DNA from 3 places in the Solibacillus silvestris genome. Region 2 is predicted to be linked to each of the others. Evidence: riboswitches for the same ligand, from Rfam matches in the RefSeq annotation. Region 2 holds a riboswitch; each other region holds the start of a gene.

Region 1 (10,360 bases), on a different contig from region 2:
GATCTGCCCGGTCATGAAGTGTCGGAAATTGTCATGGTTTCAAGAGAAATAACAGAGCGCAAACAGCTGGAGGACAAGCTGACATATTTAGCGTATCACGACAGTCTTACACAGCTTGGCAACAGGAGAAAGCTATACAAGGAATTTCCCATGATTTTGAGTAATGCAAATCTTTCCAATACGAGCCTAGCTATTTTTTATCTCGATGGCGACAATTTCAAGCAAGTAAATGATGTATATGGCCACGATGTAGGGGATGAGTTTCTAATTCAATTTGGCCATTCCCTCGAGCAAAGTGTGCGCCATGAAGATTTAATTGTCCGGTTAGGCGGCGATGAATTTTTAATTGTCTTTACAGGATTGTCTGCAAATATTAAAGAGCGGATGCTTCAAATTGAACAAATTATGGAACGGATAAAACAGCAGCTGCAAATAGGATGGACGATAAGAGGAATTCATTTTTCCCCGACTGTTTCCATCGGTATTTCGATTTATCCGCAGCATAGTGAAAATTTGGATGAGCTAATCGATTTAGCGGATCAAGCTTTATATAAAGCTAAGCAAATGTCACATAATCATTACTGCATTAGCAGTATGTAGCAATAAAGATGGGGAGTGCGGGGATTTTCCGTACTCTTTTTTTAACTTCGGATATGCACATGGTAAACTAATTACAATGGCATTTGATCGTGTGGGAGAGGGTAAAGGATGAAACAAAAAATATTAATTATTGAAGATGAAAAAAGCATTGCCCGATTTTTGGAATTGGAGCTCCAGCATGAACAATTTGAAACGGCTGTCGCATATGATGGAAGAACAGGCTTCGAATTGGCGGACACCGGAGATTTTGATTGTATTTTGCTGGATGTTATGCTGCCTCAGTTAAATGGCATTGAAGTTTGCCGCAGAATACGAAAGAAGAGCGATGTGCCCATTCTTTTAATTACGGCTCGCGATGAAGTAATGGATCGTGTGGCTGGACTTGATGCAGGCGCAGACGATTATATTGTAAAGCCTTTTGCAATTGAAGAGCTGCTTGCGCGGATTCGATCTATTTTAAGAAGGGTAAAGCATACACAAAGCCCAAAACAGTTAATTGTGCGTAATCTGGAAATAGATGTAAATGCTTATGAAGTACAATTTGAAAATAAAAAGATCGATCTTACACGGAAGGAATTCGATTTATTGAAATTGCTTGTGGAAAACAAAAATCATGTGTGTACGCGCGAACTCATTCTAGAAACGGTTTGGGGCTTTGATACAGAGGTGGAAACGAATGTCGTTGATGTATATATCCGTCATTTGCGTTCAAAACTACAAACGAATAATGACCCGTATATTGAAACAGTACGAGGTGTAGGATACGTGATGCGCGGATGAGGAAAATATACGAAAAGCTGCTGCGACTATCATTAAAATCTAAATGGATGCTTGCTGTAGGGGTGACGATTTTTGTAAGCTATGCACTTATATCCATCGTATTGTACATTGCTTTGCAAACATGGCTCATTAATAGCGAGGAAAAAAATGCGCTGCGCACCGTCGATGATATGACGACTTTCTTTGAAGCGCAGAGCAACAGTGTTACAATAGAAAAATTGCAGAGCAATACAGCTTTAATGAAAGCTATCTTAACGCAAGAGCAAACTGTGCGCGTTTTTAATTTAGATGGCATTGAAGTAATGCGTATCAATGATGCGACATCTGCCGCCAATTTTCCGGTCGGGCAACAAAATTATTTTTCTACCATTATAGAGAAACAATCAATTGAAGGTACAGAAGCATATGTCATGCATAAAGCCGTTCAAATCGGACAATTTCAAGGGATTATGCAGCTGATCCATCCATTGATGACATTTCACTCGATGATGAACTATATTTTGACGACCATTATTATCGTTGGGCTTGGTGCCATGCTTTTATCCGTTTCCATCAGCTATTATTTGGCGAACGTATTGATGAAGCCGCTTGTCCAGCTGCGGGATGCGATGAATTTAGTGAGGAATAACGGGTTTAAGGCACAGCCGCAGTTCGATTATACAGCAAATGACGAAATTGGCGATTTGCTTCATATGTACCGCACTTTAATGAACGAACTCGAAATTTCATTTACGAAACAACAACAATTCGTCGCGGATGCATCCCATGAGTTGCGCACCCCTATCCAAGTAATCGAAGGTCACCTATCATTGATAAAGCGCTGGGGAAAAGATGAACCGGAAGTGATGGAAGAATCGTTGGATACGTCATTGTCCGAAATTATGCGCATGAAGAAAATGATTGAGGAGCTTCTGCAATTAGCGCGCCGTGAACAAGCTGATGAACTTGCCTCTGCCGATATCGAACAAGTGTTTGAACATGTAAAAAACGAATTGCAGCAGCTGTATCCGGCTGTCCGGTTTCAAATAGCTGCAGCGGGGCGGAAGGCGAATGCTGCCGTTACTGAACATGCACTAGCTCAAATCTTTAGAAATATAATGAGTAATAGTATACGATATAGTAGCAATATACCAAACCTTCGAATACGAATTGACTATGATGCGCAATCCACAATTTCAGTGACAATCGAGGATAATGGAATCGGCATTTCACAGCAGCACTTACCTTATATTTTTGATCGCTTTTACCGAATCGATGAATCGCGCACAAATGAAGTCAGTGGTACAGGACTTGGTTTAAGCATTACAAAAATGCTTGCGGAAAAATACCGAATTGAGATGAATGTGGAAAGCATCCTTCATAAAGGAACCGTTTTTTTACTAAAATTCCAGAAAAAATAGAATAATTTTAGTCATTCTAATTGTTATTTCAATAGTTCAAGAAAAAATATGCTTATTTTGCTAAAAAGAGTTGTATTTTTTGTGAAGAGTAGTAAGATTGAGATGGAAAAAACGTTCTTTCCCCGTTTAATAATGTGCTTTTAGTCTGTGTGGAAGAATGGTAAAATATTATTTGATTTATTTTGGTAGATAAAAAAGTAATACTTTATTATCAACAAAGAAAGAATTTGATTTTGTACAGTGATGTGCAAAACTATATCTTTCCAAGTAAATTATTGGAACAGCCATAAGGCAAAATTTGGAGGTTATTTTCATGTCGAACAATGTATTACCTGCAGGTTCTCCATGGTCAGCGTTCTCTGGTCCTAACTTAGGTTATGTATTAGAGCAATATGACTTATTCCTGCAATCTCCTGAAGAAGTTGAACCGGAATTAGTACAGTTATTCCAAGCTTACGGTGGTCCTGTATTTGCAGATGGTCAACAACCAGTTGCAACAGCGGAAGCAGCAGGTTCTGGAGACTACAAAAAAGTATTAGCAGCAGTTAAATTAGCAGATGCAATCCGTGAATTTGGTCATTTAGCAGCAGATTTATACCCATTAAAAAATCGTCAATTAAACACTTCACGTATTGAAGAAAGCGTATTCAATTTAACGGCAGCAGACTTGGCGGCCATCCCTGCAACAGTATTTTTTGCAAATGTTCCTGCAGGTGTTACAAACGGTAAAGAGGCGATTGACTACTTGAAATCTGTATACACAGATAAAGTAGGGGTGGAAGTTGCTCATTTACAAAATACAGAAGAGCGTGCTTGGATTGAAGCACAAGTGGAAGGTGGAGCGTTTAAAGCGACTTTATCTTCAGAAGAAAAGAAAGCAGTTTTAGAGCGTTTAACACGCATTGAAAACTTCGAAAAATTCATCCATAAAACATTCGTAGGCCAAAAGCGTTTCTCTGGTGAAGGCTTAGACACGCAAATCATCTTATTAGATGAAATGATTAAAGCCTCTGAGACTAAAGGTGTGAAAAATGTTCGAATCGGTATGGCTCACCGCGGTCGTTTAAATGTATTAACACATGTTTTAAACAAACCATACGATATGATGTTTTCTGATTTCGCACATGTTTCCAACGACTTGTTCTTACCGGAAGATGGACGTTTGGAAATTACAAAAGGCTGGACGGGCGACGTTAAATATCATATGGGTGCTTCTTACACATATGATTCTGGTTTGAACGTAAAATTAGCGTATAACCCATCACACTTGGAAGTAGGGAATCCACTTGTAATCGGTTCTGTGCGTGCAGCTCAAGATGATACTTCTGCACCAGGATTTGCAAAGCATGATCCATCATCAGCATTAGGTATTATTTTACATGGTGATGCTGCATTCGCAGGGCAGGGGATTGTGACAGAAGGCTTCAACTTCTCGCAAACTGAAGGCTTTACAACAGGTGGTACAGTACAAATTATCGCGAACAATATGATCGGTTTCACAACTGAGCTGTATGATTCACGTTCTTCTACTTATTCATCAGATCCAGCTAAAGGGTATGATATTCCAGTAATTCACGTGAATGCTGATAGCCCTGAAACAGTTGCAGCTGTTGGACGTTTTGTAGCGGAATATCGTGTAAAGTTCAACAAAGACATCGTAATCGATTTAATCGGTTACCGTCGTTACGGTCATAACGAAACAGATGACCCGACAGTAACAAACCCTGAAACATATAAATTAGTAGCAAAACATGAGCCGATTCGCGCATTGTATGGTGCAGAATTAGCGGAAGCTGGTGTTGTATCTGCTGATGAAGTAAAAGCATTGGATGCAAAAATCTATGCGGAAATGCAAGCTGCATATGACCACGTAAAAGAAATGGCGGAAAAAGACGAGCACTTGACGCCTGATATGCCGGAAGAATTAAAAGTTGAGTTCCCTGAGATCGATACTACAGTTGATGCAGAGCGCTTAAACAAAATTAATGAAGACTTACTTGTATTTGCGGATGGTTTTGAGCCACAAAACAAATTGGGTAAAATTCTGGAAAAACGCCGTGATGCATTTGCTTCGGCGAAAATTGACTGGGGCCATGCTGAAACTTTAGCATATGCAACAATCACGCAAGACGGCACACCAGTTCGTTTCACTGGTCAAGACGCGCAGCGTGGGACATTCTCTCAACGTCATTTAGTGTTACATGATAAAAACAACGGTTCAGAGTTTACACCATTGCATCATGTTGAAGGTGTAAAAGCTTCATTCACAGTTTATAACTCACCGCTTACTGAAGCAGGTGTTGTTGGTTATGAATATGGGTATAACTTAGAAAACGAAAATGTACTTTCTGTTTGGGAAGCTCAATTTGGTGACTTCGCGAACATGGCACAAGTAATGTTCGATAACTTTATCTCAAGTGCACGTTCTAAATGGGGCCAAAAATCCGGGTTCGTTCTTCTTTTACCGCATGGTTACGAAGGGCAAGGTCCAGAGCACTCATCTAGCCGCATGGAACGTTTCTTACAACTATCGGCTGAAAACAACTGGTTTGTAGCAAACTGTTCTAACGCAGGAAACTACTACCACTTATTACGCCGTCAAGCGGCATTATTAGGCACTGAAGGGGTTCGTCCATTAGTGATCGTTTCACCAAAATCACTTTTACGTCACCCACTAGCAGCGGCTAGCGCTGAGCAACTTGCAACAGGTAGCTTCCAAGAAGTGATCGAGCAAGAAGGTTTAGGCAAAAATACTGCGGCCGTGGAAAAAATAGTGCTTGGTACAGGAAAAGTGATGATTGATTTAGCAGAGCGCGTAAAAGATGGCGAAGGTCTTGATCATTTACACATCGTTCGTGTTGAGCAGATTTATCCATTCCCTGCAAAGCAAGTAAAAGATATTATCGCTCGTTTCCCTAACGTAAAAGAAATCGTTTGGGTACAGGAAGAGCCGAAAAACCAAGGTTCATGGACATATGTTCTTGAAACATTATATGAAATCGCTGAAGGCAAAAAAGTGCGCTATGTAGGTCGTCCTGCAATGAGCTCCACTTCTGAAGGCGACGGCGACTCACATAAAGCAGCACAAGCGAAACTGGTAAACGAAGCGCTTGAAAAGTAATTTTATCGATTGACTGATACGGAGCTACTCCATCCGCAAAGCAGGAGTAGCTTGCTATACAATGATTGTGTAGCGTAATTAAAGGAGGATATGAACGTGGCTGAAATTAAAGTCCCTGAATTAGCAGAATCAATTACTGAAGGTACAATTGCCCAGTGGGTGAAAAAAGTTGGAGATCGCGTAGAAAAAGGCGAATTCATCGTAGAATTGGAAACAGATAAAGTAAACGCTGAAATCATCTCTGAAGAAGCGGGTGTATTAACTCAAATTTTAGCTGAAGAAGGCGACACTGTACTGGTTGGTCAAGTAATCGCAGTAGTGGAAGCTGGCGAAGGCGCAGCACCTGCTCCAGCAGCACCAGCTAAAGAAGAGGCAGCTGCTCCAGCACAGGAAGCACCTAAAGCAGCGCCTGCTCCAGTAGCAGTGGAAGAAACTTCTGGGGAGCGCGTTATCGCTTCACCAGCAGCCCGTAAATTAGCACGCGAAAAGGGTATCGACTTAGCAGCGATTTCTCCAGTGGATCCACAAGGTCGTGTCCGTGTACAAGATGTTGCGGCACATGGTACTGCTTCAGCAGCTCCAGTTGCTCAAGCACCAGTAGGCAATGGTCCTATGATTTTCACTCCAGCAGGTGATACGGACCGCGTAACGGTTGAAAAAATGAGCCGTCGCCGTCAAACAATTGCGAAACGTTTATTGGAAGTAAAACAATCGACTGCAATGTTAACAACATTCAACGAAATTGATATGACAAACATTATGGCATTACGTAAACGTAAACAAGATGAGTTCGTAAAAGCGAACGACATTAAATTAGGCTTCATGTCATTCTTTACAAAAGCGGTTGTGGCGGCGCTTAAGAAATATCCTTATGTAAACGCGCAAATTAATGGTGATGAGATTCACTTAAACAACTTCTTTGATATCGGCATCGCTGTATCAACAGAAGAAGGTTTAGTAGTTCCAATCGTCCGTGATGCGAACGCTAAAAACTTTGCTGAAATCGAAAAAGACATCGCTGGTTTAGCTGCAAAAGCACGCGACAAAAAATTAGGCCTAAACGATATGGCAGGCGGATCATTCACGATCACTAACGGTGGTGTGTTCGGTTCATTAATGTCAACACCGATCATGAACGGTACTCAAGCTGGTATTTTAGGTATGCACTCAATCGTAAACCGTCCAGTAGCTGTAAATGGCGAAGTTCAAATCCGCCCAATGATGTATGTGGCATTGTCTTATGACCACCGTATTATCGATGGTAAAGATTCTGTTGGCTTCCTAAAAACAGTAAAAGAAATGATCGAAAACCCAGAAGATTTATTGTTGAATTCATAATTAATACAGCTTTCGAAAAACCACTTTGCATTTGCAGGGTGGTTTTTTGTTCGTGTGCCAGGCATAAAATGGAGGATTTCCCTTGGGATAACCGGAAAATCACCGCTTATTTATTCCGAAACGGATCCTATTGCGGAAATAAGCGAAAAATCTCCGCTAATTTTTCCCCTCATTACTTAATTAAGAGCCAAAATCGCCCTCAGCAATTGCGAATTTTGCCCAATACGGAGGAAGGGCTTTTATTAAAAGTGAAACAACCACAGTTTTCAGCGCCTCTGCAGAAGTGATGAAACGTTTACATTTACAGAGGGTCTTTCAATACTTCATTTGTTGGGATAGACCGACATATGTATAAAAATGTGGGTTCAGCGAAAAATGGTTGCTTATTGTGAGGTTAACTTTCAGAAAACTGCCTGTTGACAGAAATATCGCAATAATGTAATATAAACGTATCAATTTCATAACAAAACCTCACAAACTACGTGAGGTAGAGGCGCGATATTTATTAGTTTTATATGGAGTCATTGAGCTGACTATGAACTATAAAAGAAGGGAATATCGCCGAAGTTTTATTAATGCTCGAGTTAATAATGCTGGGTCTGCAGTGAATAATTGCAGAACTGTCTCAGTCATCGCATTCCAGATGATTGAGTTGTGCTATCTCAAAATGGGATCTGTAGAGGATTTGGGCTTATTTATACATATTAACGACCTAAATTGCTTTAGGTCGTTTTTTGTATACATGAAAAGCTGAAAAATGATAAGGGGGAAATTTACGATGAAAAAGAAATTATTAATGCTGGTTGCTGCAATGATGACAATGCTTGTACTTGCTGCATGTGGTGCGAGTGATGAAGGAACTAAGAGTGGTTCGGACAAAAAAGTACTAAAAGTAGGGATGGAAGCAGGCTATGCACCATTCAACTGGTCGCAGAAGGACGATTCGAACGGTGGCGTGCCGATTGATGGCTCAAAAGAATTTGCGGCAGGCTATGATGTGGAAATCGCGAAAAAGATTGCGGAAGGTTTGGATATGGAATTAAAAGTGGTAAAAACGGATTGGGATGGCTTGATTCCATCATTGCAATCAGGGGCAATTGATTTAGTCATTGCGGGCATGTCGCCGATGCCTGAGCGCATGGAAGCAATCGATTTCACAGAAAACTATTATACAAGCGACTATGTCATCGTTGTAAAAGCAGATGGACCATACGCAAATGCTACATCGCTAAGCGATTTTTCAGGCGCTAAAATTACAGGCCAACAAGCGACAACACACTATGATGTAATCGACCAAATCGAAGGTGTGAAAAAGCAAGTAGCAGCAACGGATTTTGGCGCAATGCGCGTTCAATTACAATCAGGTGCGATTGATGCATATGTATCAGAGCGTCCTGAAGGCATTTCCGCTGAGATGGCATTAAAAAACATTAAATACATCGTTCCAGAGCCGAACTTCGAAGCGGATGAAGCATCGACAGCTGTAGCAGTAGGATTAAAAAAAGGCTCTGAATTACGTGAACAAATCAACAAAGTTTTAGCTGAAATTTCGGAAGAAGAGCGTCAACAATTCATGGAAGACGCAATTGCAAATCAACCAGCAGCACAATAGTCGTGAAGCAATAATTGTAGTAAGCGTGAGTGCTAATTATAATTTTGCCTCCGATGGATGTCAGGGATTCAAATATGAATTTTCAATGAAGGCGCTATGTCGAATCCCGGCTCACCTATGCCTCTGCATAAGTGATTATAAAAGGTTGTCTTGCCGGCAAACGGGAGACAACCTTTTTCTATTAAAAACATAACTTTTTACATATAAAGTATAAAGATAAAAGAATTGGAGGACAAGACTATGGCATTTTTGGAATCAGCATGGAACTTGTTTACGAACAACTGGGATTTATTCGTACGTGGAGCTTGGACCGCACTTCTATTAGCAATCATCGGAACAATTTGCGGTACGCTTATCGGATTTTTCATCGGCATTATGCATACAATCCCACAACGCAAAAAAACTATCAAAACAATGCTGTTTAAACTAGTGAATTTTATATTAACAGCCTATGTTGAAATATTCCGCGGCACGCCGATGATGGTACAGGCGATGGTTGTGTTTTACGGCTTAGTCTATATGGGGATTGATATTGACCGCTTTTTGGCTGCCTCAATCGTTATTAGTTTAAATACGGGTGCATATATGGCTGAATATGTGCGTGGCGGCATTGTATCAATCGATAAAGGGCAATTTGAAGCAGCGCAAGCAATCGGGATGAATCACTTGCAAACGATGATTCATATCGTTATTCCGCAAGTAGCGCGCAATATTCTGCCTGCTACGGGAAATCAGTTCGTCATGAATATTAAAGATTCATCTGTATTAAGCGTAATTTCGGTCGTGGAACTGTTCTTTACGGCAAACTCGATTGCGGGCAGCAACTATAAATATATCGAAGCATTCTTCATCGCAACGATTCTGTATTTTATCATGACATTCACAGTAACACGCTTCTTACTATTATTCGAAAAGAAAATGGATGGACCTGCTGCATATAAAGTGGAACTCATTACTGGAAACAAGCTAGAAAAGGACGGTGAATAATGCATGACTATTGTAATTGGCATAAACCATTTAAATAAAAAATTCGGCGAACATGAAGTTTTAAAGGACGTCAATTTCCAAGTGAACAAAGGAGAGGTCGTGACGCTTATCGGTTCTTCCGGTTCAGGAAAGTCGACATTATTACGCTGCATTAATTTACTTGAAACACCAACTGCAGGCGAAATTATATATAATGGCGAAAACATTTTGCATGATGGTCATAATATCGAGAAATACCGGACACATTTAGGCATGGTCTTTCAACAGTTTAACTTGTTCAATAATCTGGATGTGCTGAATAACTGTGTTGTTGGCCAAATAAAGGTGTTAAATCGGACGAAAGAGCAGGCACAGCAGAATGCGCTGAAATATCTAGAGCTTGTTGGAATGGCTCAATATAAAAATGCGAAACCGAAACATTTATCAGGGGGACAAAAGCAGCGTGTGGCCATAGCGCGTGCGTTAGCGATGGACCCTGATGTGATGCTGTTTGACGAACCAACATCTGCACTTGACCCCGAG
Region 2 (10,360 bases):
GTTCACTCCAGCGGTACCATATTGTAAAGCCTTTGTTGCTAAAGGAAGTCCGCCGGGTGCCTTTCCGACACCTAAATCCACACGGTCCCCGGCAAGGTTGGTCAAAACGTTGAAATTCTCGGCCACTTTATAAGGGCTATAGTGGGAAAGCATTACCCCACCGGACCCGACGCGGATTCGGTTTGTCTTTGCAAGAATATAGCCGACGAGCACTTCCGGGGATGAACTCGCCACTTCATGTGAGTGATGATGTTCGGAAACCCAAAACCGTTTATAGCCAAGCTGTTCAGCAAGCTCCACTGTTCGTTGAAGGGTTTGTGCGTTTGACGCATCTTCTATAATAGGTGCCTGATCTAAAATAGATAGGTGATATCCCATTTTTCTCTCTCCTTAAATATCAAATGTAAGCTCTGGTGTCAGGCGTTTCAAAAATTGTTTCGTCCGCTCATGTTTCGGTGCATTAAAAATGATGTGTGGTTCTGCTTCCTCTAAAATAACGCCGCCATCCATAAAAACAATGCGATTGGATACTTCCCGGGCAAAATTCATTTCGTGTGTGACAATAATCATCGTAATTCCGGATTTTGCAATTTTTCGGATAACATCAAGCACTTCGCCGACAAGTTCTGGGTCTAAAGCGGATGTCGGCTCATCAAATAAAATCACTTCAGGATTTAACGCCAATGCTCTTGCAATGCCGACACGCTGCTGTTGCCCTCCGGAAAGAGCGCTGGGATAAACATTCGCTTTCTGCTCGAGACCGACTTTTTTCAATAGCTCAAGTGCAATCTCTTTTGCTTCTTTCGCTGATTTTTTTTGAACGATGAGCAAGCCTTCCGTAATATTTTGCAAAACCGTTTTATGCTGAAACAGGTTATAGCTTTGGAAAACCATGGCTGTTTTTTTTCGCAGCGCAATAATATCCTTTTTTGACGCATTTTTCGCATCAACTGATAAACGGTCAATTGAAATAGTTCCTTCATTTGCTTTTTCCAAAAAGTTGATGCAGCGAAGCAATGTCGTTTTGCCTGAGCCACTAGGACCGAGAATGGAAATAATATCACCCTTGTTCACTTCAAGGTGAATGCCTTTTAGAACGTCCAATTTGCCGAAGCTCTTCTGAAGATTTTCTAGCTTGATCATTCAGTGGCTCCTCCTTTCATCGTTAAATAAGCTGTTTCGTATAGCGATTTTCCTTAATAGGCAAGCCTAGGTTTTCGCGTAAAGTCGAAGCAGGATATTGCTCACGGTAGTATCCTTTCTGCTGGAGAATCGGCACCACTTTTTCAACAAAATTTTTTAACGTGTTTGGTGCAACGGTCGTAATAATAAAGCCATCTGCGGCATCTGCTTCAATCCAGCGAATAATCTCGTTTGCAATATGATCAGGTGTCCCGATAAAGCTCGTGCGTGGTGTCGCTTCACGAAGGGCAACTTCACGCAATGACAGTTTTTCGTCCTTCGCATATTGTTTAATGCGATCGGTGAATGCCTGGAAACTGTTACGCCCTATCTCGCCTAATTCAGGGAATGGGGCATTAATATTGTACTGACTGAAGTCATGATGATCGAAATAGCGTCCCAAATAAGCAAGTGCTTTCTCATCCGATACAAGCTCGGCAACTTCCCAGTAACGCTTTTCTGCTTCTTCTATCGTCTCACCGATAATAGGGGAAATGCCCGGGAACAGTTTTAATTGTTCGGAATTGCGACCTGCTTCCAGAGCAGCCTTCGTTAATTTTTGTTTGAAAGCCTTACTTTCTTCAATTGAACTCGGTGCTGAAAATACTGCATCGGCGTCTCTTGCGGCCAGCTCGATCCCTGCAGGAGATGATCCTGCCTGGAAAATAACTGGTTGCCCTTGCCGTGAACGCTGGATATTTAACGGTCCCCGTACATTGAAGTATTTTCCTTTATAATCAAGCACATGGAGCTTATCTTTATCGAAAAACAAATCTTTTTCAATATTTGCGATAAATGCGTCATCTTCCCAGGAATCCCAAAGCCCTTTGACCACATCCAAATATTCCTTTGCAATTTCATAGCGCTCTGCATGTGACGGATGATCCTCAATTTTCTTGCTGAAATTCAATGCGGTACTTTCAAGAGGAGTCGTTACGACATTCCAGCCTGCACGCCCATTGCTGATTAAATCTAGGGAAGCAAGCTGTCGCGCTACATTAAAGGGCTCACTATAAGAAGTGGAAATAGTTCCTACTAAGCCAACATTTTTTGTAGCGGCAGCAAGCGCAGATAAAATCGTTACAGGTTCAAAGCGATTTAAAAAGTGCGGGATTGATTTTTCATTAATGAAAAGCCCATCTGCAATAAAAACAACATCAAACTTACCTTGCTCTGCCAATTGAGCCTGCTCTGTGTAAAATTGCAAATCCACACTTTGCTTTGGATTGACTTCAGGATGTCGCCAGCTTGAAATATTGCCGCCTACTCCATGGATCATTGCACCGAAATGTACTTGCTTTTTCTTCACTATTCCCATCTCCTTTAATTCCTATTGATTTACTATTCTTTTTGGTGAATGAATCGTAACATTATTCTGATAATTAATACAAGAGGGCTGCTGATAGGAAATTTCTATTAGGGAAAAGAGGGGCTTGTGGGATGTTGGGGAATTTTGTTCATTAAAATTTTTAGGGGAAAAAGACTCTTTCTGTTCAATGTGAAAAGAGAGATTTTTATTACGTTTCTAATAAAAGCCCCTCTCACGAATTGAATAAAATTTGCATTTTCCTGATAGAGGTTCATTTTGGCTCGAAATTAAGTAATGAGGGGAAAAATAAGCGGAGATTTTCCGCTTATTTGCGCAATAGGGCTCGTTTCGGGGGAAATAAGGGGAGATTTTCCGGTTATCCAAAGAAAAATCATCCATTTTTATGTTTTTCGGATCAATAGGCGGAATTTCTCCGTCTATTTAGGCTGTTTTCTATTCTATTTTTTTTATAAGGGGAATTTTTCCGTCTATTTATTGTTGGGGGTACTTAAACAGATTTCCCGACCGTTAACAGCAGATCCCCCTTCATTTCAAACTAAGAGAATCTGCCTTTATTTATCGTTGCTGTTTTGCCGCTCCGCTTAAAATAAAATAAGCCTAGATTTCCCCGAAATTTTCAGGGCCTTTGTGTATCCCAAGCGCTTTTTCGCAACAAAAAAACACCATTTGAAAAAATGGTGTCCACGGGATTTATTTAAATTGATTGAATATTCACTTGACTGTTTCGGTAAATATCGACGATTTCTCGGGCATAGGGTAGAAAATACTGTCCTTCTTTCGATAAATTCAACTGACGTCCATTGCGAATGAATAATTTTACGTTCAAACTTTCCTCAAGTGATTTAATGCGTGCTGAAATGGTAGGCTGTGATAAAAATAGTACATTTGCAGCTTTATGTACGCTTTTATACTCTACAACGTATATAAATGATTCAATATAATCAATATTCACATTTTACCACCTCTTTTTATTAAGATTATAAGAATAGTAGGTTTAATTGCAAGCGAAATTAAATAGTTTTGAAGTATTAGCTATCTCCCTTTATTTAATATTCCTGTTTGGAGAAATTTTATGAAACTTATTTTCACTCCATTGCGTAAATAATGGGAATTATTCAATCAAAGAGGGAGGTATTGGATGAAACGCAAAATTTTGTTCGCATTAATCGGTGCACTTCTTTTACATATTCTCTATTTCGCGGCACAAATTTTATTCGGAATTATGCAAACGCTATTGTATCGGCCTCAATTTGCGCCAAATGTTGAGGTGCTGCAATCTGAAATTACATTCGGTGTTATTACGCGCGAGTCGCCGATGCTGTTATTCGGAAGCTATTTAGTCGTCGCACTCTTATTATTTGGTCTATTGATATTAAAAAAAGAAAGGCGTGAACATACTTGATCGAAATTAATGGGAAATATACAAACGCCAAAATTTATACGAATACACCACAAGAGACGGCAATGCGGCAAATTGAGGAGCTTGTCAATCAGTCATTCATGGAAGGGACGAAAGTGCGCATTATGCCGGATTACCATGCGGGAAAAGGTTGTGTCATCGGGACAACGATTCAGCTGAATAATCGTGCCGTGCCGAATTTAGTCGGTGTTGATGTCGGCTGTGGGGTACTCGTTTCCGAAATTGGCACAGGGACAATTGATTTTAATGAGCTGGACCGGGCAATCCGACGCTTCGTCCCAAGTGGAAATGCTATTCACGAAGAGGCTCCAAAAATGCGCCAAGCGGACCTTTTTAACAATGAAAACTTCATAGCGCATGGCTTGCAGAATGATTATACAAATCGCTCTCTTGGCACATTAGGGGGAGGAAATCATTTTATCGAGCTTGCAATAGATGATGAGGGTGTTCATTATTTGCTGATCCATACAGGTTCGCGCTATGTAGGGGCAAAGGTTGCAAACTGGCATCAAAAACGTGCGTTTGAATCTATGCAGCGCGAGGATTTAGCGGAAAAAATTGAAATGCTAAAGGAAGCGGGGCATCACCAAGAAATCCAACCGATGATCCAAGCATATAAGCAGGAAAATCCGAAGGTGCCAAAGGATTTAGCGTATTTGGAAGGCGATTTGTTCAATGATTATATTAGCGATATGAAACTGGCCCAGCGGTTTGCGCATGAAAATCGCCAGCATATCGCCCAAACAATTGCGGGGCAGATGAAATGGGAATATACAACGCAATTCGACTCTGTGCACAACTATATAGATACGGATGCGATGATTTTGCGAAAAGGAGCAGTGCGTGCATCAAAGGATGAAAAGCTAGTCATTCCAATGAATATGCGGGATGGTTCGCTCATATGCATCGGCAAGGGGAATACCGACTGGAATGAATCCGCCCCACATGGAGCAGGCCGTATTTATTCGCGGACGGCAGCGATGAAGAATCTGTCGATGGATGATTTTAAAGAAACGATGCAAGGGATATGGACGACTTCTGTAAGTGAAGAAACGCTCGACGAAGCCCCAATGGCATATAAGCCGATGCAGGAAATCATCGGGCAAATCGGGGAAACGGTCACAATTCAAAAGCATATTACGCCCGTCTATAATTTCAAAGCGAGCGATAAATGGAAGAAATAATGGACCAAAGAAATGCATAAATAAATTTGCATATTTTTTTGTTTTGAAAGAAGCATTACTTTTTGAACAATTTTAGTCATGTATGAAATATACATGTTTGATTTCTGCCTCATTTTATTGAGATTCGTTTAAAACCGGCGCAAAATGAAGGGAGAAGGGGGCTACACTTCATGCATAAGCAAGAATTAAACGAATTTCTGCATTTATATAAACAAGAAATGAAGCAAAGTGAACAATGGCTCGAAAACCGTCTGCATGAAGCAGCAGAGCCTTCGTTTTCGTTAACGACGGAAGAATTAACTTACGGCGCACGTGTCGCATGGCGCAATAGCAATAAATGCATTGGACGCTTGTTTTGGAATAGTTTAACGGTATTTGATCAGCGGCATTTACTGAATGAGCATGAAATTTTCGAAGCGCTCGTCAAACATATTGACTATGCAACAAATAACGGGAAAATACGGCCGGCCATTACATTATTTGATCCGGGCCGTGTCCGAATATGGAACCATCAGCTTATTCGCTATGCAGGCTATGAAACGGCAAAAGGCATTGTAGGGGATTCAGATTCAGTGGGATTTACGAAAGTGTGTGAAACGCTTGGCTGGCAAGGCGCGCACACAAATTATGACGTATTGCCGCTCGTTATCCAAGTGGATGACCGGGAGCCACTTTATTTTGACCTTCCAAAAGAAAGTGTGCTTGAAGTACCGATTATCCATCCGGTTTATGATTTTTCGGGGCTCAATATGAAATGGTATGCAGTGCCGATCATTTCGAGTATGCGTTTTAATGTGGCGGGCGTTGATTTTCAAGCAGCACCGTTTAATGGCTGGTATATGGGGACAGAAATCGGCGCTCGTAATTTAGCGGATACATATCGCTACAATTTTTTACCGAAAGTTGCGGAAATAGTAGGGTTAAATACAACGTTTAACGCATCGCTATGGAAAGACCGTGCACTTGTAGAATTGAATATTGCGGTGCTGCATTCTTATAAAAACGCGGGTGTAAGCATTGTTGATCATCATACAGCAGCCCAGCAGTTTCAGCTTTTCCAGCAGCAAGAGCGAGCAAACAGCCGTGATGTCACAGGAAACTGGGTATGGCTTGTGCCTCCATTGTCGCCCGCAACGGCAGAACTTTATCACGAGCCGATCGCGAACACGATTAAAAAGCCAAACTATTTTTATCAAAATGGACCATATTGAATAAAAGGATTATGTTCAAAGCTAAAATGACTTTGAACATAATCCTTTATCTTTTATTCAGCATAATTTGAATCAGTTCATCACGATCGATTAAATACACATCATTAATGTCGGCCAGTTTTTCGGCTTGGCGCGTAAAATGACTATTGGTCACAACCCATGCTTCTGTTGCATCATACATTTTCACCGCACCGATAATTTCCTGCACAGCTTTTACCCCGACCGTGCTCGAATACCGTTTTGCCTGGACTGCAATGACATCTTTTCCATCCTTTAAAATGAGGTCAGCCCCATAATCGCCACTCGTTGCAGTATAGCGGATTTTATAGCCGCGGCGTTTAAATAATTCGCCTAAAAACTTTTCAAAATCCTCACCGCTCATTTTATCCACTTCCCGAATGCCGGATTTTCGTAGCTTGCTCGTCTTGCGTGACTTCAGCCATATTTTAAAAGCGATATATAGCACGAAATAAGCGGCGATTCCGATTCCGATCCCTTCCAATGTTCTCATCGCATAAAAGCCTGCAGCACCAGCGATTGTGATGAAAAATAACGGAATGACCGGCAACCGTTTTTTATTTCGTTTTCTCTTTTTGCGCAATAGTTCTGTACTCCTTTAATTTACTCATAATGATTATATCATAAAAGGGTACATATGTTTGGTTATATTGTCCGATTGTTTGAGCCCATAAACGAAGTTAAAAATAACAGAATCGAAATTGCGATAAACAATAGAAGCGGTATGGACCAGCTTTCCGTCAAATCGTGCACATAGCCGAATAGTACGGGTCCGATTGCTGCAACGAAATAGCCGACTGACTGCGCGAAACCTGAAAGTTCAGCCGCATCATAAGCAGATTCAGTACGCAATGAAAAGAGCATGAGCACTAAGCCAAATGAAGCGCCGCCTGCAAAACCTAAAAAAATCATCCATAAAATTGCAAGGCTTGTCCATTCCATGAAAATCCCGGCGAAGCCAATTAAGTAGCAAAACGTAAAGAAAAATACGATAGGACGCTGTGAAACGAGCTTTTCTGCGAGAATCGGAATAATAAAGGTCATCGGGATCTGCGAAAACTGCATAACAGATACCATCCAGCCGGCACTTGCCGCATCCAATCCCTGACTAATAAAAATTTCAGGAAGCCATGTAGAGGTGCAGTAGAATAAAAAAGACTGGAAGCCCATTGCGCCCGCAACCGCCCAAGCGAGGGGCACTTTCCACATCTGCTTTTTCTCTGCCTGGGCAGAAGCAGGGCTAAGCGCGATTTTCGGTTGTTTTAAAATCGGCAGCCAAAAGATTAATGTAACAATGCCTAACACTAGGGAAAAGCCTAAAGCGACTTGCCAACCTGAATTTGTAGCCATCGGATAGCTGAAGCCTGCAGCAAAACCCGAAGAAATATTCATCGATACCGAATAAATCCCTGTTAATAACCCGATATGTAATGGAAATTTCCATTTAAAAAAACTTGGAATAAGCACATTGCCAAAGGCGATTGCCACCCCGATTAAAATTGTTCCAACAATCAGCAAGGATGTCAGGCCTATCGAGCGCAGTATAATGCCGACGCAAAGTAAAATGACCGAGTAAAATAATGTCCACTCCATTCCGAATTTGCGGGCAATGCGCGGTGCGAAAGGTGATACGACAGCAAAGGCAAGCAAAGGAATAGTCGTTAAAAAACCTGCCAATCCGTTCGAAATGCCAAGTCCATCCCTAATAAAGGAAATAATCGGCCCAACAACGGTAATTGGTGTCCGTAAAGTTGTGGCGAATAGGAAAATGGCAATTATAAAAAAGAGAAGCGATTTATTGGATAGTATTTTTTTGCTGTTTGGTATTTGTTGTTTAGCGTCCATTATAAACTCCTTTATATTTAGTTTTAATGTCATAATAGTTGGAATAGTCGAAAGAAAAGGGAAAAGGGAAAGGCATTGCGATCAAAAAATTGTTATGTTAGACTATGAGACATTATTGAATTTAATAAAATTACCTCATATTGCATGAGGTAGAGGTCGCAACCGTTAAAACTAGTATAGCAGAGATTGAGAAGAATCGATGAAGCTTTATGAAAGGAATGGTTGCCGAAGTGTTATTCTGCTTCTAAAGAATAATGCTGGGGCTGTCTCCGATAAGGAACAGAACTGTCACATGTGTGAGCATGTGTTGAGCTATCTTTCAAGTTTGATGGGGTGTTATATAAGCCGTCACATTAACTTGTGGCGGCTTTTCGTTGTTTTTAGCACCATCAGAAGCGATTTAAAGGAGAATTTAAATGAGTGAAATAAAAATAGATCAGCCCGGCTCTAAAAATGAGCTGAAAAGAGGGCTGAAAAGTCGCCATGTAACAATGATTTCGTTAGGCGGCACGATTGGTACAGGTTTATTTTTGGCATCAGGGGGAGCCATCGCACAAGCAGGTCCAGGTGGAGCACTGCTGGCTTATGCATTAATCGGGGTTATGGTGTACTTTTTAATGACATCATTAGGAGAAATGGCTGCTTATATGCCGACATCCGGTTCATTTAGTACGTATGCAGCGAAATTTGTCGACCCGGCGCTTGGCTTTGCATTAGGATGGAATTATTGGTACAACTGGGCAATTACAATTGCGGCTGAAATCGCAGCCGTATCGTTGATTATGAAATATTGGTTCCCGGAAAGCTCGTCGATTTTGTGGACCGTTTTATTTATCGCAGTCGTGCTGACATTTAATTTAGCGTCTGTGAAAGCTTTTGGTGAAGCGGAATACTGGTTTGCTATGATTAAAGTTGCTACAGTAATTGTTTTCATCATTGTCAGCTTTTTAATGATTTTCGGAATTTTAGGAGGAAATGATCCAGTTGGCTTCAAAAACTTTTTTGAAGGTGATGCACCATTCAATGGGGGCTTCCTGGCGATGTTCGGTATTTTTTTAGCTGCTGGTTTTTCATTTCAAGGAACGGAAATGCTTGGGGTGACAGCCGGCGAAACAGATGACCCGGGCAAAAACATTCCAAAGGCGGTACGTTCGGTGTTTTGGCGTATTTTGCTGTTTTATATTTTCGCAATCGGGGCAATCGGTTTGCTTATTCCGTATACAGATTCCCGGCTTTTGTCAGAAGACATCGCCACAAGCCCCTTTACATTAGTGTTCGAAAACTTGGGCTTTGCGTTCGCGGCTTCTGTAATGAATGCGATTATTTTAACGGCGATGTTATCTGCCGGCAACTCGGGCCTTTACGCTGCTAGCCGTATGCTATACCAATTGGCGGTGGACGGGAAAGCGCCTAAACTGTTTATGAAAGTCACTGCGCGCGGCATTCCGATGTATGCGTTACTAGCTACTTTAGCAGTCGGTTCGTTGGCGTTTTTAGCATCATTTTTCGGTGATGGCGTCGTTTATATTTGGCTGTTGAATGCTTCGGGTATGTCGGGCTTCATCGCATGGCTTGGCATTGCTATTAGTCATTACCGCTTCCGCCGCGCATATGTCGCACAAGGAAAGTCATTGAGCGATTTGCCGTACGTATCACGCTTCTTCCCATTCGGCCCGCTGTTTGCATTCACATTATGTATGATTGTCGTATTGGGCCAGAACTATATGGCATTTATAGGCGGTACGATTGACTGGTATGGTGTTGTCGTTTCCTATATCGGCTTGCCACTTTTTGCCGCTTTATGGTTTGGCTATAAAGTAAAGCATAAAACAAAAATTGTCCCATTAATGGACTGCGATTTATCGAATAAATGAATTTTAGGAACGTAATGTGAGCATAGGCTTTCGTTACGTTTCTTTTTAATATCGGCGTAAAATATATAAAATGCGAGCCGCAATTAACGACAAAAAAGCGCCGATAAAAATTCTTTTCCAAAATAATGGTTATAGATGGAATGCCCCATTTATTTTCCGAATATATAACCGATGAATGATATAATAAAAGAGGGGGATCGACTATGAATATAGTGGACAAAGCGACACAATATGTTGCGCTTAAATATGAAGGGAAACATCGTACAGCGATGCAAATTCCATATGCAACACATTTA
Region 3 (10,360 bases), on a different contig from region 2:
AACCGCAGGGAAGATTTTCATTGGTAATTTACGTGGGTCATCACCTACGAATTTCTCGTAGATTTCGATAATACCACCTAATTTAATATCTAATTCATGTGGGTCTTTATGGGATAGGTCTAAGTATACCATGTTTTCGCCATTAATACCCAACTTTTGATTTACGCACACGTCAAAAATCTCACGTGTTGCAATATCACGTGGTACTAAGTTACCGTAAGCAGGGTATTTTTCTTCTAGGAAGTACCAAGGCTTACCATCTTTATAAGTCCATACACGTCCACCTTCACCACGAGCAGATTCTGACATTAGACGGTTTTTGTCGTCTCCAGGAATCGCTGTCGGGTGGATTTGAATCATTTCACCGTTCGAATATGTTGCACCTTGCTGGTAAACAATCGATGCAGCAGAACCTGTGTTAATAACAGAGTTTGTCGTTTTACCGAAGATGATACCAGGTCCGCCAGTAGCCATAATTACAGCATCGCCACGGAATGAACGGATCTCTTCAGTTTTTAAGTCTTGTGCTACGATACCACGGCAAACGCCTTCGTCATCAAGCACAGCACCAAGGAATTCCCAGTGCTCATATTTTGTAACTAAACCAGCTACTTCGTGTGAACGAACTTGCTCATCCAGCGCATATAATAATTGTTGACCTGTCGTAGCACCCGAGAATGCTGTACGGTGCATTAACGTACCACCGAAACGACGGAAGTCAAGTAAACCTTCTGGCGTACGGTTGAACATTACACCCATACGATCCATTAAGTGGATAATACCAGGGGCTGCATCACACATACCTTTAACTGGTGGCTGGTTCGCTAAGAAGTCTCCACCATATACTGTATCGTCAAAGTGGATCCATGGAGAATCCCCTTCACCTTTTGTATTAACTGCTCCGTTAATTCCGCCTTGTGCACAAACAGAGTGTGAACGTTTAACTGGAACTAACGAGAATAATTCAACTGCAGTACCAACTTCAGCTGCTTTAATCGTAGCCATTAAGCCCGCTAGACCGCCGCCAACGACGATAACTTTACTCTTTGCCATGATTATTTCTCACTCCTCATTAATTGCTAATTACTTTTACTCATAATTCATCCGATAGGCCATCTTAACTATGTATTAGTGATCAAGTTAAGGGATTAAACGAATGACACGATAGCCGCAACACCAACAATCGCTAAAATTACGAAAACTAACATCGTAATATAAGTTGTGATTTGTTGAGATTTTTTAGATTGCGTAATGCCCCAGCTTACTAAGAAGCCCCATAAACCGTTCGCTAAGTGGAAGGCTGCAGATACGATACCTACGATGTAGAATGCTAACATTAATGGATTGTCAACGATTTCTACCATCATATTGAACTCAACTTCCGTACCGAATGCTTTTTGAACACGCGTTTGGAAAATGTGCCATGCAATAAAGATTACTAGGAAAATACCTGTAAAGCGCTGTAATGTGAACATCCAGTTGCGGAATGTGCCAAAACGCTTCGTATTGTAAGTTGCAGTAAATGCAATATACACTCCATAGAATCCATGGAACATTAATGGAATATAGATGATAATCCATTCCATCGCCAACAATAACCAATGCGGAACTAAATCCATCATACCTGTTGCGTTATTGTAGGCCTCTTCACCACCGACTGCAGTGAAGTTCAAAGATAAGTGGAACACCAAGAACAACCCGACTGGGACTACACCTAGTAACGAGTGTAAGCGGCGCCATAAAAATTCACGATCTTTCGACAAAACTGTTACCCCCCTTAGTACTTGAAATACACATGCAAAACGTCTCAATTTTGTAAACGTTGTGTTGTTGACTGCGCATTTCATCATGGTACAATATTATGACATGTCCATTGTACTCTCAACAGATACTAGCGTCAAGGCAACGCAGGATATTTTATAATCATTTTAAAGACGGGTTTACGCTGTTTGAAGTTCAGTTTTTTCTACTTATAACTTAATTCTTTTGGAAAGAATGAAAATTATAAGAAAATTTATGAAAGAGGTTTTTTACTATGGAAGGGTACAAAATGAAAACGATTCCAACTTTTGGGTACGAAATTATTCGCGATCATCTCCTCCCGTCGATTCTAGGGAAGCATGAGGAAGATGTCTTATATTGGGCAGGAAAAGAAATCGCCCGCAAATTCCCGTTATTTTCAATGGATGAGCTTCCTTCATTTTTTGCGGAAGCAGGCTGGGGGCAATTAATACCGGAAAAGGAAACGAAGGATGAACTTCATTACATACTTGCGGCGACAGAAGAGGGATCACTCAATATCGAACAACGTTGCTTTCGCATTGAGGCCGGCTTTTTAGCGGAGCAAAAACAAAAGCAGCTTGGATACTTAACAGAATGCTATGAAGAAAAATTTGAAAAGAAAAATTACGTGAAGTTCACTTTAAAGTGGGATTTAAAGGAAAAGATCTAAACATAGTTAAAAACTGTTGCTTTGTGGAAGAGCAGCAGTTTTTTTATGACTTGCTGGGGATGTTTATTCAGGTTCCAGGAAAGTGGAACATGTTAACAATAAAGCCGAAACAGTTGACCGTAAAATAGAAGCTTCAGTTGGAATAGCGGAATGTCCTTCATAAAAGTCGGAACATTTGCAAGCTAAAGTAAAACCGAATCTAAATAAAGTAGAATCCCGACAAAAATAGCTGGAAACAAACATATAAGTTCCTTTCCAGCAATCATCTTTAAGAGATCGATATTTCTTTCATTGCCAAATTGAATTCGTCATGCAATGTATTTGCCGCACGGACCATTTCCTCTTGCGGCACGACAACAGACACCTTAATTTCTGAAGTGCTGACCATTTTAACTGGAATATGCTCGCGGCCCAAACGTGCAAACATGCGTGCAGCCACCCCCGGATTGGACGCCATCGCCGAGCCTACAATCGATACTTTCGCCAAACCGACTTCAAAATCCGCAAAACTAAAGCCAAGTGATAGTTTGCTCGATTCCAATACACGTAAAGCTTCCGCAAACTCTTCTTTGGAAATAGTAAAGGAAATTGTCGGCTTTACCCCATCAATGACTGCCTGCACAATAATATCCACATTGATTTCATGTTCCGCCAAAACACTGAACACTTCTGCCAGCGAAGCCGTTTCATAGGAATCATATCCAATCGTTAAACGAATAATATCTGATTCATACGCAACACCGCGTACAAGTAAATTTTTCTCCATACTTACATCCCCTTTTATTAAAGTACCTTCCACGTCCTGTTCATTGGAGAGCACAACGATTGGCATATTGAATTTTTTTGCAAGCTCCACCGAACGCGGATGCAAAATCTGTGTGCCTAAGTTTGCAAATTCCAACATTTCATCATACGAAATTTCGGGAAGCTTTCTTGCACTTTCGACAATTTGCGGATCTGCTGTAAAAATTCCTTCCACCATTGAAAAAATATCGACACGTTCCGCATTTAAAGCGATAGCAAGCGCAACCGCCGAAGTTTCCGAGCCGCCCTTGCCTAGTGTTGTAATGTTTCCGGCTTCCGATATCCCTTGAAAGCCAGATACGACAACAATTTCGCCGAACTCAAAATGTTGTTCGATCCGCTCAATGTCGACAAAATCGATACGGGCATTGCGGTGTGTTTCATTCGTTTGAATACCCGCCTGCCATCCTGAGAAAGATACCGCTTTTCCGCCTTGCTCTTGGATTGCCAAAGCGAGCAGGGAACTTGTCATTTGCGCACCTGTGGAAATTAATGCATCCATTTCGCGTTTCGACGGTTCATCTGTAATTTCCGCAGCAAATTGACGTAAATCCCTGCGAATGGATGTCATTGAAGAAACGACAACGACTAAGTTTATGCCCTTTGCCTGCTCTTTTATCACCTTTTTTGCGACCTGCACGATTTTTTCCGGTGTCGCAATTGCCGGCCCACCAAATTTCACTACGATTGTCTGCATCCGATCCCGCTCCTCACCAAATTTTAATAGTTGGAAAAACACTGTATGCGCCATATACCGCAAAATGCTGTCTTTCCTTATGTGGATTTCTTTGGAGAACTTATACTTACTTACCCACAAAAAAACGACCTTCCAAGTTCATGGAAAGTCGCCGTCAATACGAATAAAAGTTTAAATGCGTTTTGCGGATAGCCCTCCAGAACATTTAAGCCCTGACAGTCCTGCATTTCTTAAATGCACAACCAGCAAAATACGCGAACAATGCGCATTTCACTTCGGCAGGATCCCCTTTCGATTGCTGTCAATGGAATTGTTCTTCCTCGAGCAATGTACTATTGAATACTGCGCCTCTATCATTGGATAATATAGAATTGTCTTTTATATTAGCATAGCACTAATCTTTATTCAATAATGTTTCGTGAAAATGACGATAGATCGCTTCCGCCAATTTGGCAGGCATGCCGGCTTCTTGGAGCTGCAATTCACTTGCTTCACGAATTTTCTTAACTGATCCGAAATGTTTCATGAGTTGCTGCTTGCGTTTTGGACCGACCCCTTCAATGCCATCAAGCACTGATGTAATGGCATTCGTCTGGCGTTGCTGTCGTAAAAATGTAATCGCAAAACGGTGTACCTCATCTTGTATGCGCTGCAATAAATAAAAACCGTCACTCGTACGCTTAAGCGGTACAACTTCCGGCGGGCTTCCGAATAAAAGCTGGGAAGTATTATGCTTATCGTCTTTTGCAAGACCTGCTATCGGAATCATTAAACCGAGCTCATCTTCTATTACTTCCCGAGCTACTTCCATTTGCCCTTTGCCTCCATCTATAATGATTAAATCCGGCAACGGCAAGTTTTCCCGCAGCACGCGTGTATAGCGTCGACGGATAACTTCCTGCATCGCCCCATAGTCATCATGTTTCGCCGCTTCTCTCGTTTTATATTTGCGGTACTCTTTTTTTGCGGGCTTGCCGTCCACAAAAACGACCATTGCCGATACAGGGTCTGTCCCATGCATATGACTATTGTCGAATGCTTCAATGCGCAGAGGGAGCGGAATGTCCATTGCTTCAGCAAGTGCTTCGCAAGCCCCGACCGTTCGCTCTTCTTGACGCTCAATTAACTGGAATTTTTCATGTATCGCGATATTCGCGTTTTTCATCGCCAAGTCGACGAGCTCTTTTTTCGTGCCGCGTTTCGGTATTTGCACTTTTACGTTTAAAAGCTTTTGCAAAATCGTTTCATCAATGGATTTGGGAACGAAAATCTCTTTTGGCAATATATGATGCGGCTGCTCATAAAAACGCCCGACAAATGTTAAAAATTCTTCTTCCGGCTCGTTATAAATAGGGAAAATCGAAACATCGCGTTCTATTAATTTACCTTGTCTAACGAAAAATACTTGGACACACATCCACCCTTTTTCGACAGCATAGCCAAATACATCGCGATTGCTCAAATCATCCGATACAATTTTTTGCTTTTGCATAATTTGGTCGATATGTGTGATCAAATCCCGAAATTCCTTTGCCCGCTCAAATTCCAGATTCTCTGCGGCATCAAGCATTTTTTGCTGAAGATCTTTTTGTATTTCCTCAACGCCCCCATTTAAAAACTTCGAAATTTCATCAATCATTTCATCATATACTTGCTTCTCGATATCCTTTACACATGGCGCCAAACATTGCCCTAAATGATAATACAGACATACTTGGTTCGGCATATGCGTACATTTGCGAAGCGGATATAAACGATCCAGCAATTTCCGTGTTTCGTTTGCGGCATAGGCATTCGGGTATGGCCCAAAATACTTCGCCTTATCCTTCTTCACTTTTCGTGTCGTAATAATGCGCGGATACCGTTCATTCGTTATTTTTATATAAGGATATGTCTTATCATCCGTTAATTTCACGTTATATTTCGGGTCATGCAATTTAATCAGGTTCAGCTCTAAAATAAGCGCTTCTAAATCACTTGATGTGACGATATATTCAAAGTCTTCAATTTCACTTACAAGTCGAGCCGTTTTCCCGTCATGGCTTCCTGTGAAATACGAGCGTACCCGATTTTTCAGCACTTTCGCCTTGCCTACATAAATGATTGTGCCTTGACGGTCCTTCATAATGTAACAGCCCGGATCATTCGGTAATATTTCTAATTTTGCTTTAATGATTGCATTCATGTTCTCACCTGTTCAATATGTCCTTTCCATTAGTTTAACTGATTGCCGGACAAGAAAAAAGCCGTACACCTTATTAGGTATACAGCTCTTTGAAATTCGATTATTTATTGTCGTTAATGAAATCGATTAACGCTTCTTTTGGCATGAAGCCTGCAGTTTTTGCTTTTAGTTCGCCATCTACGAATAATAATAATGATGGGATTGACATAATTTGATATTCAGCAGCAGTACCTTGGTTATTATCTACGTCTACTTTTACGATTTTTACATCGTTTCCGATTTCTGCATCTAATTCTTCAAGCACTGGAGCGATCATTTTACATGGACCGCACCATGCTGCCCAAAAGTCTACTAAAACTGTGCCGTTTGAAATTTCTTGTGCGAAAGTTTGATCTGTACTGTGTACAATTGCCATAATAAAATAGCCTCCTTCAATAACATATGGTTGTAGTATAGCATGTTTTGCCATTCAAAAAGTAGTAAAATGCTCGGGAATATGAGAGCGCATTCAATTTTCGCGTTGCTTTTTAATGTGATTATATTTTTATAGCGTTCTTTCCTGCACTATCGTTGCCCATAATTTTAACCGGCTGACCCAATACAAAAAAGCTCCCCTCGTAAAGAAGGAAGCTAGCAATAACCGATTATGCGTTTACTTTAAGAGCTTTGAATTCTTCGATTAGAAGAGGAATAACTTCAAACAGGTCGCCTACAATACCATAGTCCGCAACTTTGAAGATATTTGCTTCCGGATCTTTGTTGATTGCTACGATTACTTTTGAGTTCGACATTCCGGCCAAGTGCTGGATTGCACCGGAAATGCCTGCTGCAATGTAAAGGTCCGGTGTTACAACTTTACCTGTTTGGCCGATTTGCAATGAGTAATCGCAATATTCTGCGTCACATGCTCCGCGGGAGGCACCAACTGCACCGCCCAATAAGTTTGCAAGCTCTTTTAATGGCTCAAAACCTTCTTCGGATTTAACGCCGCGACCGCCTGCCACAACCACTTTTGCTTCGGAAAGATCTACACCTTCTGTTGATTTGCGAACAACTTCTTTAATGATTGTGCGCAAGTTCGCGATGTCTACTGATACAGAAGATACATCACCAGAACGAGACTCGTCTTTTGCTAAAGGCGCAATATTGTTTGGACGGATTGTTGCAAAAATGACGCCGTCTTTAATTTTAACTTTTTCAAATGCTTTACCGGAATAGATTGGGCGGATGAACACTGTGCCATCACCAGCGCCTTCAATTTCCGTAACGTCCGAAACTAGCCCGGATTGTAAGCGAGAAGCGATTTTTGGCGATAAATCTTTACCTAAAGAAGTATGGCCGAAAACGATTGCTTCTGGCTTTTCTTGCTCTACTACTGCTAAAATCGCTTGGCTGTAACCGTCAGAAGTATAATTTTTCAGGTGTGGATGCTCTACAGTAATGACACGGCTTGCACCATAAGCTACTAATTCCTGTGCTAAACCTGCTACAGAATCCCCAACTAATAAACCTATTACTTCGCCGCCGTCAGCAATTTTTGTACCTGCTGCGATTGCTTCGAATGAAACGTTACGTAAGCTCCCATCTCGAACCTCACCTAACACTAAAACTTTCTTTGTCATGAAATATCCCTCCATTACCATCTTCGTAAAAATTTTCGTTCTCTAGTTGATTTCTATTAGACTACTTTTGCTTCATTATGAAGCAAGTTTACTAATTCTTTTACCTGTGCCGAAAGATCGCCATCCAATACACGACCAGCTGCTTTTTGTGGCGGTAAATAAATTTCAACTGTTTCTACTTTTACTTCAACATCGTCTTCATCGATATCTAAATCATCCAGTTCCAGTTCTTCAAGCGGCTTTTTCTTCGCTTTCATGATCCCTGGCAAAGATGGGTAACGCGGCTCGTTTAAACCTTGCTGAGCTGTTACTAATAATGGTAAAGATGTTTCCAAAACTTCAGAGTCCCCTTCGATATCGCGAACGATCTTAACATTCGTTCCATCGATTTCAAGGCTCGTAATCGTTGTTACATAGTTAATGCCCAGTAAATCTGCTAAGCGTGGGCCGACTTGACCTGAACCGCCATCGATTGCTACATTTCCTGCTAAAATTAAATCTGCTTCTTTATCTTTTAAATATTCCGCTAAAATATAAGCTGATGAATATTGATCAAGCTCATCTAAATCATCTTCTGTATTAATTAATACTGCTTCGTCAGCGCCCATTGCCAAAGCTGTACGCAATTGCTTTTCTGCATCTTCGCCGCCGATTGTCACAACTGTTACTTTACCGCCCAATGCATCACGCTTTTGAATTGCTTCTTCAATCGCGTACTCATCATATGGGTTGATGATGAATTCTGCACCATCTTCTTGAATTTTACCGCCGGATACGACGATTTTTTCTTCTGTGTCAAAAGTACGTTTTACTAATACGAAAATATTCATAATCTAGACCTCCTAAAAGCTTTTAATTTTATCCCGTATAAAACGGGGATCTATACATTTTTTACTTTCCAGTAAACACTGGCTCACGTTTTTCAATAAATGCTTGGATACCCTCTTTTGCATCTTCTGAGACGAATACTTCACCAAAGCTGTGCGCTTCTGCTTTTACCCCATCATAATATGATGATGGTTTTGAATAATTGAGCATTTGAATTGCAGCCTTTAGCGCTATTGGCGATTTTTTCGCGATCTTCTTTGCAATTTTCAGTGTTTCCGGTATTAGCTCTTCGTCAGGGAATGCACGATTTGCCAATCCCCATTCTACAGCTTCCGTACCTGAAATCGGGTCGCTCGTAAACATCATTTCAGCTGCTTTTGCAACACCTACATAACGAGGCAGACGTTGTGTCCCTGCAAACCCAGGAATTAATCCAAGGGATAGTTCAGGCAAGCCCAGTTTCGCTGTTTCTGTCACGAACCGCATATGGCATCCCATCGCAAGTTCCAGTCCGCCGCCTAATGCCGCACCGTGAATCGCTGCGATGATTGGCTTATTAAATGTTTCGACACGTTCAAATACGTCTTGTCCATTTTTCGCCAATCCAGCGAACTCTTCGCCCGACTGTACGCTTGTAAATTCTTTAATGTCAGCACCTGCAGAGAAAAATCGTCCCTCTCCATGAATGACGATAACACGAACAGCCTCATCCTTTTCAACAGCATCTAATAGTGCATTGACATCTTGGATCAAGCCTTGCGAAAGCGCATTTGCTGGTGGTCTGGAAATTGTGGCGATTGCCACGCCTTCTTCTACTTTCCAACTTAGAAACTCCATTCCCTACATCCCCTTTTTATGCTTTTAATGCATTTAATAATAATTGCTGAACTTTTGGAGCCTGTTCCAGTAAGTCATAACGATTTTCGTTCATTACCCATGTTGTTGTAATTTCATCAATGCTGCCAAACACCATTTGCCGTGCAATACGAACATCCATTGCCTGATTGAATTCGCCGTTTAGCATGCCTTCTATTAAAATTTGATCTAACAAAATCAAATACTCTTTTAGAATAGCATTAATTTTCAATCTAATCTCTTTATTCGATTGCCTTAACTCAAGCTGAGTCACTGTTGCCAAATGGCGATCGCTTGATAAAACATGAAAATGATTATCGATCATCTTGCATAACTTATCGGAAGCAGTTTCCCCACTTTTTATTATAGCTTGTAAATTCTCTGCGAAAATACCCATTTTTTCCTGAAATACAGAAATTAAAATATCTTCTTTGTTTTTAAAGTATAAATAAATTGTACCATCAGCTACTCCAGCCTGTTTTGCTATTTTTGAAACTTGGGCTTGATGATACCCGTTTTCTGCAATTGCAATGACTGCGGCATCTACTATTTGCATATATTTGGGTTTGTTTCGTTTCAAGTTGCTCACCACCAAAAAAAATATGAAAACATGAATGACCATTCATTCATGTTTTCATATTATAATTTGTTATACAATCTGTCAATAGTTTGCTTCATTAATTAATTATTTCGCTTCTTGCTGCACCATTTTTTGTTTTTCCTCATCCACTAGTGTACGTCGCAAAATTTTCCCTACCGCTGTTTTCGGCAGCTCATCGCGGAATTCATATAAACGCGGGACTTTGAATGCCGCCAAGTTTTTGCGGCAAAATTCGTTGAGCTCTTTATCTGTGACAGATTTGCCTTCTTTTAGCACGATATATGCCTTTACTGTTTCGCCGCGGTACGGATCTGGA

Evidence for each region. Region 2 has a riboswitch for lysine ahead of ACTHOQ_RS13340 (amino acid permease). Riboswitches for the same ligand answer to the same signal wherever they lie in the genome.
Region 1: linked by a shared signal. The riboswitch ahead of ACTHOQ_RS06195 (transporter substrate-binding domain-containing protein) and the one ahead of ACTHOQ_RS13340 (amino acid permease) in region 2 are both predicted to bind lysine.
Region 3: linked by a shared signal. The riboswitch ahead of ACTHOQ_RS03310 (aspartate kinase) and the one ahead of ACTHOQ_RS13340 (amino acid permease) in region 2 are both predicted to bind lysine.

What each region holds. Positions count from the first base shown of each region.
Region 1 is NZ_JBQCJW010000006.1:169,729-180,088, forward strand. Features, by position in the region: gene ACTHOQ_RS06170 (sensor domain-containing diguanylate cyclase) at 1-600, shown strand, start outside; gene ACTHOQ_RS06175 (response regulator transcription factor) at 709-1,380, shown strand; gene ACTHOQ_RS06180 (HAMP domain-containing sensor histidine kinase) at 1,377-2,780, shown strand; gene ACTHOQ_RS06185 (2-oxoglutarate dehydrogenase E1 component) at 3,094-5,901, shown strand; gene odhB (2-oxoglutarate dehydrogenase complex dihydrolipoyllysine-residue succinyltransferase) at 5,998-7,239, shown strand; lysine riboswitch at 7,720-7,907, shown strand; gene ACTHOQ_RS06195 (transporter substrate-binding domain-containing protein) at 8,018-8,851, shown strand; gene ACTHOQ_RS06200 (amino acid ABC transporter permease) at 9,092-9,838, shown strand; gene ACTHOQ_RS06205 (amino acid ABC transporter ATP-binding protein) at 9,842-10,360, shown strand, end outside.
Region 2 is NZ_JBQCJW010000023.1:3,273-13,632, forward strand. Features, by position in the region: gene ACTHOQ_RS13295 (LLM class flavin-dependent oxidoreductase) at 1-378, opposite strand, end outside; gene ACTHOQ_RS13300 (amino acid ABC transporter ATP-binding protein) at 391-1,143, opposite strand; gene ACTHOQ_RS13305 (LLM class flavin-dependent oxidoreductase) at 1,166-2,494, opposite strand; gene ACTHOQ_RS13310 (LysR family transcriptional regulator) at 3,207-3,464, opposite strand; gene ACTHOQ_RS13315 (hypothetical protein) at 3,651-3,914, shown strand; gene ACTHOQ_RS13320 (RtcB family protein) at 3,911-5,116, shown strand; gene ACTHOQ_RS13325 (nitric oxide synthase oxygenase) at 5,287-6,327, shown strand; gene ACTHOQ_RS13330 (restriction endonuclease) at 6,374-6,928, opposite strand; gene ACTHOQ_RS13335 (CynX/NimT family MFS transporter) at 6,991-8,190, opposite strand; lysine riboswitch at 8,333-8,513, shown strand; gene ACTHOQ_RS13340 (amino acid permease) at 8,607-10,064, shown strand; gene ACTHOQ_RS13345 (HD domain-containing protein) at 10,268-10,360, shown strand, end outside.
Region 3 is NZ_JBQCJW010000003.1:186,002-196,361, forward strand. Features, by position in the region: gene sdhA (succinate dehydrogenase flavoprotein subunit) at 1-1,053, opposite strand, end outside; gene ACTHOQ_RS03300 (succinate dehydrogenase cytochrome b558 subunit) at 1,149-1,763, opposite strand; gene ACTHOQ_RS03305 (YslB family protein) at 2,036-2,452, shown strand; gene ACTHOQ_RS03310 (aspartate kinase) at 2,721-3,953, opposite strand; lysine riboswitch at 4,135-4,314, opposite strand; gene uvrC (excinuclease ABC subunit UvrC) at 4,348-6,138, opposite strand; gene trxA (thioredoxin) at 6,239-6,553, opposite strand; gene ACTHOQ_RS03325 (electron transfer flavoprotein subunit alpha/FixB family protein) at 6,783-7,760, opposite strand; gene ACTHOQ_RS03330 (electron transfer flavoprotein subunit beta/FixA family protein) at 7,817-8,590, opposite strand; gene ACTHOQ_RS03335 (enoyl-CoA hydratase) at 8,652-9,425, opposite strand; gene fadR (fatty acid metabolism transcriptional regulator FadR) at 9,442-10,023, opposite strand; gene ACTHOQ_RS03345 (long-chain-fatty-acid--CoA ligase) at 10,129-10,360, opposite strand, start outside.